Regions from separate parts of the Bacillus sp. FJAT-27231 genome, predicted to be linked through region 1. Evidence: predicted binding sites of a transcription regulator. Region 1 holds the regulator's gene; each other region holds the start of a gene.
The links. The regulator LexA, encoded in region 1, represses DNA repair genes until DNA is damaged. The targets are predictions, from matches to a motif close to CGAACATATGTTCG.

Region 1 (4,289 bases):
GATCTTTTAATTTTTCAATGCTGTGGCAAGACATGACGTTTTCTGCTTTTCTCGTTATAGTAGGAATGGGGAGAATAAAATACTTCACAATAAAGGGGATAAGTAAATGATCGAAAAGCGCTTTGATTCTTCATATGAGTATGTTCGTCAGCTTGATCAACAAGATAAGCTCGCACCATTTCGCAAGGAATTTTATCTTCAAGAGGGGAGTATCTATCTTGATGGGAATTCGTTAGGGGTGCTATCGAAACGGGCAGAAAAATCGTTACTCAATTTGCTGGATTCATGGAAACGATTTGGTATTGATGGTTGGACTGAAGGGGATGAACCGTGGTACAACCTTTCCGAACGGTTAGGAGAAAAAGTAGCGCCATTAGTCGGGGCAAATGCTGAAGAAGTCGTCTTAACTGGTTCTACCACGACCAATCTGCATCAAATGGTCGCCACCTTTTATGAACCGAGAGGCGAAAGAACAAAAATACTGGCGGATGAACTTACTTTTCCTTCTGATATATATGCACTGCAAAGCCAGCTTAGGATGAAAGGCTATAATCCAGAAACGCATCTAATCCGTGTAAAAAGCCGGGATAAGCGTTTAATCGAAGAGGAGGATGTAATTAAAGCGATGACAGAAGAAGTTGCTTTAATCGTTTTATCAAGTGTCCTCTATCGAAGCGGACAAATTCTGGATATAAAGCGTCTCACAAAAGCAGCCCATGAGCGTCGTATTCTCATTGGCTTTGATCTTTGCCATTCGATTGGGACAATGGAACACCAGTTGAGTGAATGGGAAGTAGATTTTGCAGTTTGGTGCACGTATAAATACTTAAACGGTGGACCAGGCAGTATTGGCGGGTTATATGTAAATAAAAAACACTTTGGCAAATCGCCGGGTCTTGCCGGATGGTTTGGTTCGAATAAAGACAAACAATTTGATATGGAGCATACGATGATACCGGCAGAAACGGCAGGCGCCTATCAAATTGGAACACCCCATATATTAAGTGTGGCGCCATTGATTGGTTCGCTGGACATTTTCGCGGAAGCTGGTATAGCAAACCTTCGAAAGAAGTCTTTATGTATGACAAGCTATATGATGAAGCTAATTTCCCGGGAATTAGCGGGTGTGCACTTTAACATAGGCAACCCGTTAGAGGATAAAAGACGCGGGGGGCACATTTATTTGGAACATAAAGAAGCAGCGCGGATTTGCAAGGCGCTAAAAGTGAATGGGGTGATCCCGGATTTTCGGGCGCCGAATGGCATTCGTTTTGCTCCTGTTCCTTTATATAATTCGTATGAAGATGTATGGAAAGCCGTGCGAATTTTAAAGAAGGTTATGGAAGAAGGACAATACAAGCAATTTGAAAATGAACGCGGCATTATTGCGTAATAGATAGAAAGCTTAATCGGGGGGATTGTTCTGTCTCTGGCCTTTGAATGGTCAGGGGCTTTTTTATGTCATTCTAGTAATCTAGCTATCCCTTGACTTCAAGATATATGGAAGTAACACGGTTACGCTCTTTTTAAAAAATATTATTATTTCTTAACTAGAACAATCATATCGTCTTCGGTTTGGTCATAGGATAGATTAACACTCTAGTATTCTTCTAAAAAGATAAAACTCCTTTTAGCAACGGGAGCAAAAAGGAGCTTACCTTGTTATTAATGAATATCTCGGTAGACACCAATGACTTTTCCGAGAATAGTAGCGGAAGACAAAATGATCGGTTCCATAGATGAATTTTCAGGTTGAAGGCGAATAAAGTCTTTTTCTTTAAAGAAGCGTTTCACAGTTGCTTCATCGTCTTCGGTCATGGCTACAACGATGTCGCCATTCTTGGCTGTCTGCTGTTGGCGTACAACAACATAATCGCCGTTCAAAATTCCTGCCTCAATCATACTATCACCCATAATTTCCAGCATAAATACGTGTTCATCGGCTGGTGCAAGCCGCTCTGGCAAAGGGAAGTATTCTTCAATATTTTCGATGGCGGTAATCGGCATTCCTGCTGTTACTTTCCCGATTAATGGCACATTGATTACTTTTTGTCTCGGTACCATTTCTTCTATTTCTAATATTTCGATAGCACGCGGTTTGGTTGGATCGCGGCGGATTAGCCCTTTGCTCTCTAGGCGAGCAAGATGGCCGTGAACAGTAGAACTGGATGCGAGTCCGACGGCTTCACCAATTTCCCGCACAGAAGGCGGATAGCCTTTTGATTTGACTTCAAGCTTTATAAAGTCCAAAATATCCTGCTGCCTCTTTGATAATTTAGTCATTTGTCAGCACCTCTTAGATTTTATCTATTTCCTGTATTATACCATGTCGGTTTTTAGGATACAAACATAAGTTCGAATAAAATCTTGACACAAACAGATGTTCTTACTAAAATAAGAATAACATACGAACGAGTATTCGCTTAAAGGGGATGTTTAGTGGTGAAAGTATTTGTTAAAGAGAATTTTTTTGTTCTTTTATTTATGACTGTTACAATAATAGCGGGAATAATGCTAATCTTTAGTATGAGTGAAGACCAAATTCCTTACAAAGAAATCACTGTACAAGAAGGAGATTCTCTCTGGAGCATCGCGAAAGAGTATAATAGCGGACAAGAAATGAAAGAAGAAGACTTTATCATGTGGATACAAAAAGAAAACAGGCTGCACTCTGTGAAAATATTGCCGGGAGATACTCTTGTTATCCCGATTGTTTCGCACTCCTCTCACACCGGAGGCCAAGTTGCATTTAAAGGGGAGTAATATAAGTGAAAGCGATTATTTATTGCCGTGTCAGTACTAAAAAGGAAACTCAAGAAACCTCACTTCAGCGTCAGGAAGAAGAACTGCTGAGTCTTGCTGCAAGAAAGGGATATGAAGTAGCCGCTGTAATTAAAGAGCAGGTGAGCGGCTATGAGCTGGACAGGCCGGGAATGCTTGATTTATTGGATCAAGTAAAAAAAGAACCGATTGATGCTGTGCTCATCCAAGATGAAACGAGAATTGGAAGAGGCAACGCAAAGATCGCTTTATTGCATTGCTTGTTTAAAGAGGAAGTAAAAGTATTCAGTATTGCGGACGACGGTGAATTACAGCTTTCTGAATCAGATTCTATGGTTATTCAAATTGTGAGTATGGTAGAGGAGTACCAGCGGAAAATTCACAATTTAAAAATAAAACGGGGGATGAAGAGAGCTGTCGAAAACGGCTTTCGTCCGGAAGAGAATTTAAAAAACAGAGGAAATCCGGCCGGCAGGGAAAGAAAAGAAGTACCAATAGAAGAAATTGTCCGTCTGCGCCGCAATAATTTAACGTTTGAGGAGATAGCCGCGACTTTAAAAGGGTTTGGCTATCAAGTATCTAAGGCAACCGTTCATAGAAGATTTAAAGAATATGCCGAACAAGCTGAAGAAGAGCTTGAATAGGCATCTTTCTTGTTTGTTCCTTCTCTTTTTAATACAATAAAGCCATCAATAAAATGAAGAAGAAGAAAGGAGAGTCTGCTAATTTTAAAACTGGATTAGCAGTAACCCCAACTATGCTTTCTGAAGAGAAACTTGCCCGTATTAATGAACTTTCTAAGAAATCAAAAACGGAAGGATTAACTCCTGAGGAAAAGGTCGAGCAGACGAACTTGCGTCAGGAATATTTAACTGCCTTTCGTACCTCAATGAAGAATACGGTGGAAACAGTCCGGATTTTTGATCCTGAAGGCAATGAAGTAACGCCTAAAAAAATTAAAGATATTCAAAATCGAAAAAAAATGCATTAAAAGAGCTGGCCTAAACCAGCTCTTTTTGCTATTTAAATAAAATAAACAAGATGAATTGTAAGGTAAAACGCTGTGATTAGAAGAGAATAAGCAACACAAACAAGCGAACAATAAAGAAAGAAGCTGTTTGTCAACAGCTTGATCCAATAGATCTTCGCAGACATCTTGTATATTTTGAGAAACACCTATATATTAAGAAGGAACAATATTTGTAATGAAAGGGAGTTTTCCATGTTTGATACAGTTGATCAGCTAGCAGTGAATACGATCCGCACGCTTTCCATAGATGCGATTGAAAAAGCAAATTCCGGACACCCTGGTTTGCCGATGGGGGCTGCTCCAATGGCTTATACGCTTTGGAGCCGTTATATGAACCACAATCCTAAAAATTCAAAGTGGTTTAACCGTGACCGTTTCGTTTTATCAGCGGGCCATGGATCTATGCTTCTATATAGCCTGCTGCATTTATCAGGTTATGACTTATCAATGGATGAAATTAAGAATTTCCGTCAATGGG
Region 2 (4,289 bases), 2.1 Mb from region 1:
AGAAAACAGCAGTTCCTCACGACCGATTACGTCAATGACAACATTGCCCTCGCCAAGCTTCAAAGCTGCCTCAAGCGAGTCAGCTAGCCGCGCCTCAATGCCGTCCTTTACTACGACACGGTCAATGACTACTTCAATCGAATGCTTTTTATTTTTTTCAAGTTCAATTTCTTCTTCTACTTCCCGCATTTCTCCATCAACTCGCACACGAACGTAGCCTTGACGCTTAATGTCTTCGAATACTTTCGCGTGCGTGCCTTTGCGGCCAGAAACGATCGGAGCGAGCACTTGCAGCTTTGTCCGTTCTTCATATTGCATAATGCGATCCACCATTTGCTCAATCGTCTGAGAGGTAATCTCAATACCGTGAACGGGACAAACCGGGCGGCCAACACGAGCAAACAGCAAGCGAAGGTAATCATAAATTTCCGTAACGGTCCCGACCGTTGAGCGCGGATTTCGGCTTGTTGTCTTTTGATCAATCGAAATAGCAGGTGACAGCCCTTCAATTGCATCCACGTCCGGCTTGTCCATTTGTCCAAGAAATTGGCGGGCATAAGCAGACAAAGACTCTACATAGCGCCGTTGTCCCTCTGCATAAATGGTATCAAACGCTAATGATGACTTCCCTGAACCCGATAAGCCCGTCAAAACGACGAGCTTATCGCGTGGAATGGTCACATCAATATCTTTTAAGTTGTGCGCCCTTGCCCCTTTTACAATAATCTTATCTATTCCCATATCAACGTCATCCTTCCGATTTCAACTCTAACAATGCGTCACGCAGCTGAGCGGCTAATTCGAAATCAAGCGCTTTGGCTGCTGCTTTCATCTCGCTCTCTAAGTTGGCAATGAGACGGTTTCGTTCTTGAGGTGTCAGCTTTTTCTTAGCAGCTGCTGTTTCATAGCTTTCTACTTCTTCAGCAGCATGTGTTGCCCGAATCACATCACGAATATCCTTTTGAATCGTTTGCGGTGTGATGCCATGCTTTTCGTTGTACTTCTGCTGGATTTCCCGACGCCGCTTCGTTTCTTCCATCGCTTTTGCCATGGAGTCGGTTATCTTATCGGCATACATAATAACGTGGCCGCCAGCATTACGAGCTGCCCGTCCCATCGTCTGAATAAGGGAGCGTTCAGAACGAAGGAAGCCTTCTTTATCAGCATCTAGTATTGCGACAAGTGACACTTCCGGAATATCGAGTCCCTCTCTCAGCAAGTTAATCCCGACAAGCACATCAAATTTGCCAAGCCGAAGATCACGAATGATCTCTATCCGTTCAAGCGTCTTAATTTCAGAATGAAGATACTCGACTTTGATGCCGATTTCTTTTAAATAATCCGTTAAATCTTCGGACATTTTCTTCGTTAAGGTGGTGACTAGCACTCGCTCATTTCGGGCGGTCCGCTCGTTGATTTCATTCAATAAGTCATCAATCTGACCTTCGATCGGCCGGACATCTACTGTCGGATCAAGCAGCCCGGTAGGACGGATGATTTGCTCTGTCATATGCGGTGTATGCTCTATTTCATAAGGACCCGGTGTGGCGGATACATAAACAATTTGATTCACATGATCCTCAAACTCCTCGAATTTTAACGGGCGATTGTCTTTAGCAGATGGCAGACGGAAGCCATGATCGACAAGCACCTGCTTACGCGCCTGGTCGCCATTGAACATGCCGCGAATTTGCGGAAGCGTCACGTGGGACTCATCCACTACGATTAAGAAGTCATCTGGAAAATAGTCAAGAAGTGTGTAAGGTGTAGAACCGGGCGGCCGTAACGTCAAGTGGCGCGAGTAATTCTCGATCCCCGAACAAAATCCCATTTCTCTCATCATTTCTAGATCATAGCGCGTCCGCTGTTCAAGCCGCTGTGCTTCAAGTAATTTATTTTCGGCACGCAAAATAGCGAGCTGTTCCTCCAGCTCTTTCTCAATATTCCCAATCGCTATTCTCATTTTTTCTTCACGTGTAACGAAGTGAGACGCCGGAAAAATCGCTGCGTGTTCACGATCGCCAATGATTTCCCCAGTCAATGCATCCACTTCACGGATTCGGTCAATTTCGTCACCAAAAAATTCTACACGGATACAATGTTCATCACGAGAAGCAGGAAAAATCTCCACTACATCCCCGCGCACCCGGAATGTCCCGCGTTTAAAGTCAATGTCATTCCGTTCATATTGGACGTCCACGAGTTTGCGAAGCAGCTGATTGCGTTCAATCTCCATCCCATTTCGTAAAGAAATGACGAGGTCACGGTATTCCTCCGGTGAACCTAAGCCGTAAATACACGATACGCTGGCAATAATAATGACATCATTCCGCTCAAATAATGACGATGTAGCCGAGTGGCGAAGCTTATCAATCTCATCATTGATGCTCGCATCCTTTTCAATAAACGTGTCTGTCTGCGGCACATACGCTTCCGGTTGGTAATAGTCATAGTAACTGACAAAATACTCGACAGCGTTGTTCGGAAAAAACTCCTTGAACTCGCTATACAATTGTCCGGCGAGCGTTTTATTATGAGCGATAATAAGAGTTGGTTTATTAACCTCTTTAATGACGTTAGAGATCGTAAACGTTTTTCCGGTCCCCGTTGCTCCGAGCAGTGTTTGCTCTTTCTTTCCTTCCTTTATGCCTGAAACAAGTTCGGCAATGGCCCTTGGCTGGTCCCCTTGCGGACTGTATTTAGACACAATTTCAAATTGGTTTTTCACCTTCGAACCCCCTGTCTTCTGGCAAATATACTTGTTCATTTATCTAAAAATGCTTTATTGAAAGCCTATGCCGTTTTCTTATGTTAGTAATCATAATCCCCATTTTATCATAAATGAAACCTGACTGGCTATTAATAAGCGTACGTATGTTCTTGTGTTCTCATATAAAAAAGTCCCTCCGTTAAATGGAGAGACTCTCACTATAGTAAAATATCGACCCAGATTTTAATCGCTGTAGCCGCAATCAAAATCGCCAACAGCCATTGTAAAACCTTTGTGTTTATTTTTTGTCCTGCTTTCGCTCCAAGCGGCGATGCAATAATGCTTGCTACAACCATAATCATCGCTGGCACAAATAACACTTGTCCTGTCATTAATTTTCCCGCTGTCGAACCGATCGAGGAAATAAATGTAATAGCAAGAGAGCTGGCAATAGTCATTCTTGTCGGAATTTTTAACAAGACGAGCATAATAGGCACGAGCAAAAAGGCACCGGCAGCTCCGACAATTCCGGCCCCAATTCCGACAATGAAAGCGAAGAAGGCAGCAAGCCACTTATTAAATTTCACTTCCTCCATTGGCCGATCATCTAAATTTTTCTTAGGAATAAACATCATAATCGCAGCAAGTGCCGCTAATACTCCATAAATCACATTAACGGTTGATTCTCCCATATTCTCCGATCCGAATCCCCCGATAAAGCTTCCCGCCAGGATGGCAATACCCATATAAATAATTAACGTCTTATTTAAATACTCACTCTTCCGATAAGCCCATACACCGGCAATCGTTGCGAAAAATACTTGAACCGCACTGACGCCTGCTACTTCATGAGCGGTAAAGGCCGCAAATCCTAACATAGGAGGAATATACAATAACATCGGATATTTAATAATAGAGCCGCCAATTCCAACCATTCCCGATAAAAAAGATCCAATAAAGCCAATTAAAAAAATGACAGCCATCCAGCCGATTGACCAATCCATCGCTTTTCCTCTCCTTTTCTGCTTTTTATTTCCAGGCGGCAAGACCGCCCACTACATTCGTAATCTTCTTAAATCCTTTTTTCTTTAACAGGCGCGCTGCCTTTTGACTGCGCATGCCACTCTGACACATGACGACGACTTCTCTTTCAATGTCCAGCTCATTCACTCGGACAGACAGCTGCTGCAATGGAATGTTTTGAAACCCATTAATATGACGCGCTTTAAATTCTCCCGGCGTCCGGACGTCAACCCATTGTATGTCTTTTCTTCTTATCTCCTTCTTTAGCTCGTCAGCTAGAGCATGACGAATCCCTGTCACCGGCAGCATATTTCGAATAGCTATAAAAATTAAGACCGCTACTACAAGATAAAAAACAATCGTCATCTTCGCTCTCCTTTTACGCATAGGGGTATATTTTTATTCAAAAAAATTAACGGCTCTTTACGAGTAGATCGACTGCTTCTTTTACGAGGGCGTCTGTTGGTTCCCCCTGTTCCATATTCGCACGGACACATCGCTCCAAATTTTGGCTGACAACGAGGCCCATTGTCCGTCCAACTGCACTTTGTACAGC
Region 3 (4,289 bases), 220 kb from region 1:
GCATCATAAACAGAAGAGTCACCATGCGGGTGGAAATTCCCGATTACATTACCGACCGTTTTAGCTGATTTTCGGAATCCCTTTTCATGTGTATTCCCCTCTGTATGCATAGCGTATAGAATCCGGCGCTGTACCGGCTTTAACCCATCCCGGGCATCAGGAAGCGCCCGTTCCTGAATAATATATTTACTATAACGCCCAAATCGGTCTCCGAGCACCTCTTCAAGCGGTAAGTCTTGAAATACTTCTTTTTGCATCTATTTATTCCTCCTTGCCGACTGAAAGATTCTCATTCTCTAAAATATTGCTGTCATCTTCCAGCCCGAAAGCAACATTTGATTCAATCCATTTTCGGCGCGGCTCTACTTTGTCACCCATCAACGTTGTCACGCGGCGCTCGGCACGAGCAGCGTCATCAATTAACACACGGATCAGCGTTCTCGTATCCGGATTCATCGTTGTTTCCCACAGCTGATCGGCGTTCATCTCACCAAGACCTTTATAGCGCTGCAGCATGCACCCTTTTCCTACTCGTTTCATCGTTTCTGCGAGTTCTTCATCTGTCCACGCATACTCTACTTTTTCTTTTTTTCCGCTTCCTTTACTTACTTTGTAGAGTGGCGGCAAGGCAATATACACTTTACCCGCTTCGATAAGAGGCTTCATATAACGATAAAAGAAGGTAAGCAGCAAGACTTGAATATGGGCACCATCCGTGTCGGCATCCGTCATAATAATCACTTTGTCGTAATTCGTGTCTTCAACATTAAAATCCGGCCCTACGCCTGCACCGATCGCATGGATGATCGTGTTAATTTCCTCATTCTTAAAAATGTCCGCCAGCTTGGCCTTTTCCGTATTAATGACTTTTCCACGCAAAGGGAGCACTGCTTGAAACCGGCGGTCGCGCCCTTGTTTAGCTGATCCGCCAGCTGAGTCCCCCTCTACTAAATACAGTTCATTTTTTTGAGGGTTTCGTGACTGTGCAGGAGTTAATTTTCCAGAAAGAACGCCTTCATTCCGCTTCCGCTTCTTTCCACTGCGGGCATCTTCGCGTGCCTTTCTCGCTGCTTCTCTTGCCTGGGCTGCTTTAATCGCCTTTTTAATTAAGAGAGAGCTTGTTTCCGGGTTTTCTTCCAAGAAATAAGACAGCTGTGAAGAAACGACGCTGTCTACTGCTGATCGGGCTTCACTTGTACCGAGCTTTCCTTTTGTCTGTCCTTCGAATTGCAGCAATTCTTCTGGTATGCGTACAGACACAACAGCCGCTAATCCTTCACGAATATCGGTACCTTCGAGATTTTTGTCTTTTTCTTTCAATAAGTTCACTTTACGGGCATATTCATTGAATACTCTTGTCATCGCCGTGCGGGCTCCTGCTTCATGCGTGCCGCCGTCCTTCGTCCGGACGTTGTTTACGAATGACAGGATCGTTTCAGAATAACCGTCATTAAACTGGAAAGCGAAATCTACTTCAATGCTGTTCTGCTCTCCTGAAAAAGAAACGACCTGATGCAACGTATCTTTTTCTCCGTTTAAATACTTAACGAATTCCTCGATGCCTTTTTCATAATAAAAAACTTCTTCTAATTTTTGACGCTCATCAGTCAAACTAATTTTCATGCCTTTTAATAAAAAGGCCGATTCTCTTAACCGTTCGCTCAATGTATCGAAGTTGTAGTGAATCGTACTAAAAATAGTGGGGTCCGGCTTAAAATGAATGGTGGTCCCTGTCTTTTTAGTTGTTCCGATCTTCTCAAGAGTCGTTACCGGTACGCCTCCGTTTTCAAACCGCTGCTGATAAATAAAACCATCGCGGTGAATCGTCACAGTCAGCCACTCCGATAAAGCATTCACAACGGAAGCACCAACACCGTGCAAGCCGCCGCTCGTTTTGTATCCTCCCTGGCCAAATTTTCCTCCGGCGTGCAAGATTGTTAAAATGACTTCCGGTGTCGGCTTCCCTAATTTATGCATACCAGTAGGCATTCCGCGGCCAAAATCCTGAACGCTGACTGACTGGTCTTTGTGGATCACAATTTTTATTTCCTTGCCATAGCCGGCAAGCGCTTCATCCACTGAATTATCTACGATTTCGTACACTAAATGATGCAGCCCTCGTGTGTCCGTAGAGCCAATATACATGCCTGGTCTCTTTCTAACTGCTTCTAGTCCTTCGAGAACCTGAATGGCATCATCATTGTAGTCAAAGGTCACTTCTTTTTTTGTCACAAAAATTCCCCTTTCAGACTTCCTAGAGAAACAAACAAACGTTCGTACACTTTATTATATCATAAAAATTCCAATGCTTCATCTCCTCATTCTATGGGAGCTTACAGTTGTACTGGGCCGTTCTGCATTTCCTCTGCCTTATTGTATGGTCAACAGGCCATTTATGCAAATAAGTAACAGCAAAAAACAAGCGGTGCAGTCCCGCTTGTTCGCTAATGGCTCCCTATTTTGTGAGGGCGTGTTCCACTTTTATGCATCTATCCATAATAACAGTTTTGCCTTTTTCCTTCAAAAACTCATAAGCTTCTTCGTTTGCTACTCCAAGCTGTGCCCAAAAAATATCGCAATCGATCTCAGCGAATTCCTTCGCGATTTCCGGCAAAAACTCTGAGCGGCGAAACACGTTCACAATGTCAACGGGCCCATCAATATCTTTAAGGGAGGCAACTGCTTTTTCCCCAAGCACTTCATCAACAGTAGGATTTACTGGAATAATTTTATAGCCTGCCTTCTGCATCGCTTCTGATACCATATAACTCGTCCGTTCTGGATTATCACTTAGCCCTACCACGGCAATCGTTTTTGCTTTTTTTAATAATTGTCCCATTTCTTCTCTTGTTGGATTCGTAATCATTCGTAACTCTCCTCCTTAAATGTATTAATTCGGCCTTAGGCTATCCATTTCCTTCTATCCCCTTTTATTTCCCTTTGTGCAGCTCTCAAACACTTCTCGACATCAAGGATACGGTGTTAATTCTCCTGAATAAAGACTTTTACCTGTTACCTTCTCAAGCACAAATAGTTTAAAGAAACAGAAGGCTTACGGCCATCCTAATTTCTTAACAAAAAACTTTATATTTTGCTTTCCCCCCTCGTACATCATTGGGACAATAGGCATTAAGCTTCGTCCTATGTCAGTCAATGAATACCCTACTCTTGGAGGAACTTCGGGAAATACTCTCCGATTGGTCATCCTATCCTTAAATAATAAACAATTGTAATTTTATAATTGCCGCTAATAAGTGATAAGGTTAACTCTTTTTCACAGTTAAATTGCCCCGCCTCTATCTTCTTTTTTATTTCTAATCGTAAATCATCCACAAACAATTTCCTCTTCCTGTCTTTCTTAAAAGTTTCTTTTTAGTAACTTTCTCACAAAAAGTGTGTTCTTCCATAAGAAAAAAAGCATCTTTTGGAATAAATTTCGGTTAGAAATTTTCATCATGGGCTGTTCTGATAGAAAAACACAAAGAGAGCTGTGAATATACCGCTGAAGCTATCGGAGAACTTCTAATCCGTTTACTGCTGATCTTTGAAGTTTTTCACATAAACTATGTATTTTTCTACAGGATAATCAAAAATAAGGAGGTTCATTCATATGATTAAAATTACACTAGACGCAGCAAAAGAAATTATTGCAGGTGCTGAAGAAGAAGCGAAAAAAATTGGAGTTTCCATGGTCATTCCAGTAGTGAACGAAGGTGGAAACATGGTAGCTGCCCATTGAATGGATGAGGCTTGGTTAGAGAGCATCGACATTGCCCAGAATAAAGCTTGGGAGTCTGTTGCTTTAAAAATGCCTGCCACAAACTTAGCCGCGGCTACTGTTCCGGCTGCTGAACTATACGGTTTACACACGATGAACAATGGACGCCTTGTCGTTTTCGGCGATGGAAAAGTAATAGGAGCTGTAGGCGTCAGCGGCAGTACAGTACCGCATGATGTTCAAGTGGCAGAAGCGGCTATTAAGGTATTTGACACGAAGTTTGCCTAATCATACATTTTAATTATCGTTTACCACTTTAAAGCAGATCACATGAAAAATAACCTAAAAGTCAAAACGCAACAAAAGAGCCAGTGGAATACACCGGCTCTTTTTGGCCTGTTGCCATTACTGATTGTGCGCTTTCTGTTTAGTCATTGCTAGTAAAAATTGCTCTACACAAATAGATATAATGGTTCCAAGAATAAGTCCATTGTTAAGGATCGAAGCGGCAGCGGCTGGAAAATTAGTGAACGCTGCAGCCGGAACAAACATGGCTCCTACTCCTGCTAGC

Region 2: a site for LexA is predicted at 2,868-2,881, ahead of uvrB (excinuclease ABC subunit UvrB). Genes of this name have one in related genera too.
Region 3: a site for LexA is predicted at 2,264-2,277, ahead of parE (DNA topoisomerase IV subunit B). Genes of this name have one in related genera too.

Annotation. Positions count from the first base shown of each region.
Region 1 is NZ_LFZU01000001.1:1,407,664-1,411,952, forward strand. Features, by position in the region: gene kynU (kynureninase) at 107-1,393, shown strand; gene lexA (transcriptional repressor LexA) at 1,666-2,283, opposite strand; gene yneA (cell division suppressor protein YneA) at 2,443-2,763, shown strand; gene AC623_RS06700 (YneB family resolvase-like protein) at 2,769-3,425, shown strand; gene AC623_RS06705 (DUF896 domain-containing protein) at 3,539-3,772, shown strand; gene tkt (transketolase) at 4,004-4,289, shown strand, end outside.
Region 2 is NZ_LFZU01000001.1:3,540,430-3,544,718, forward strand. Features, by position in the region: gene uvrA (excinuclease ABC subunit UvrA) at 1-741, opposite strand, end outside; gene uvrB (excinuclease ABC subunit UvrB) at 749-2,728, opposite strand; gene AC623_RS17105 (sulfite exporter TauE/SafE family protein) at 2,929-3,714, opposite strand; gene AC623_RS17110 (rhodanese-like domain-containing protein) at 3,740-4,099, opposite strand; gene AC623_RS17115 (metal-sensitive transcriptional regulator) at 4,146-4,289, opposite strand, start outside.
Region 3 is NZ_LFZU01000001.1:1,626,792-1,631,080, reverse strand. Features, by position in the region: gene parC (DNA topoisomerase IV subunit A) at 1-257, opposite strand, end outside; gene parE (DNA topoisomerase IV subunit B) at 262-2,217, opposite strand; gene AC623_RS07690 (CoA-binding protein) at 2,456-2,866, opposite strand; partial or broken gene AC623_RS07685 (winged helix-turn-helix transcriptional regulator) at 3,053-3,333, opposite strand; partial or broken gene AC623_RS07680 (GlcG/HbpS family heme-binding protein) at 3,611-4,006, shown strand; gene AC623_RS07675 (purine/pyrimidine permease) at 4,124-4,289, opposite strand, start outside.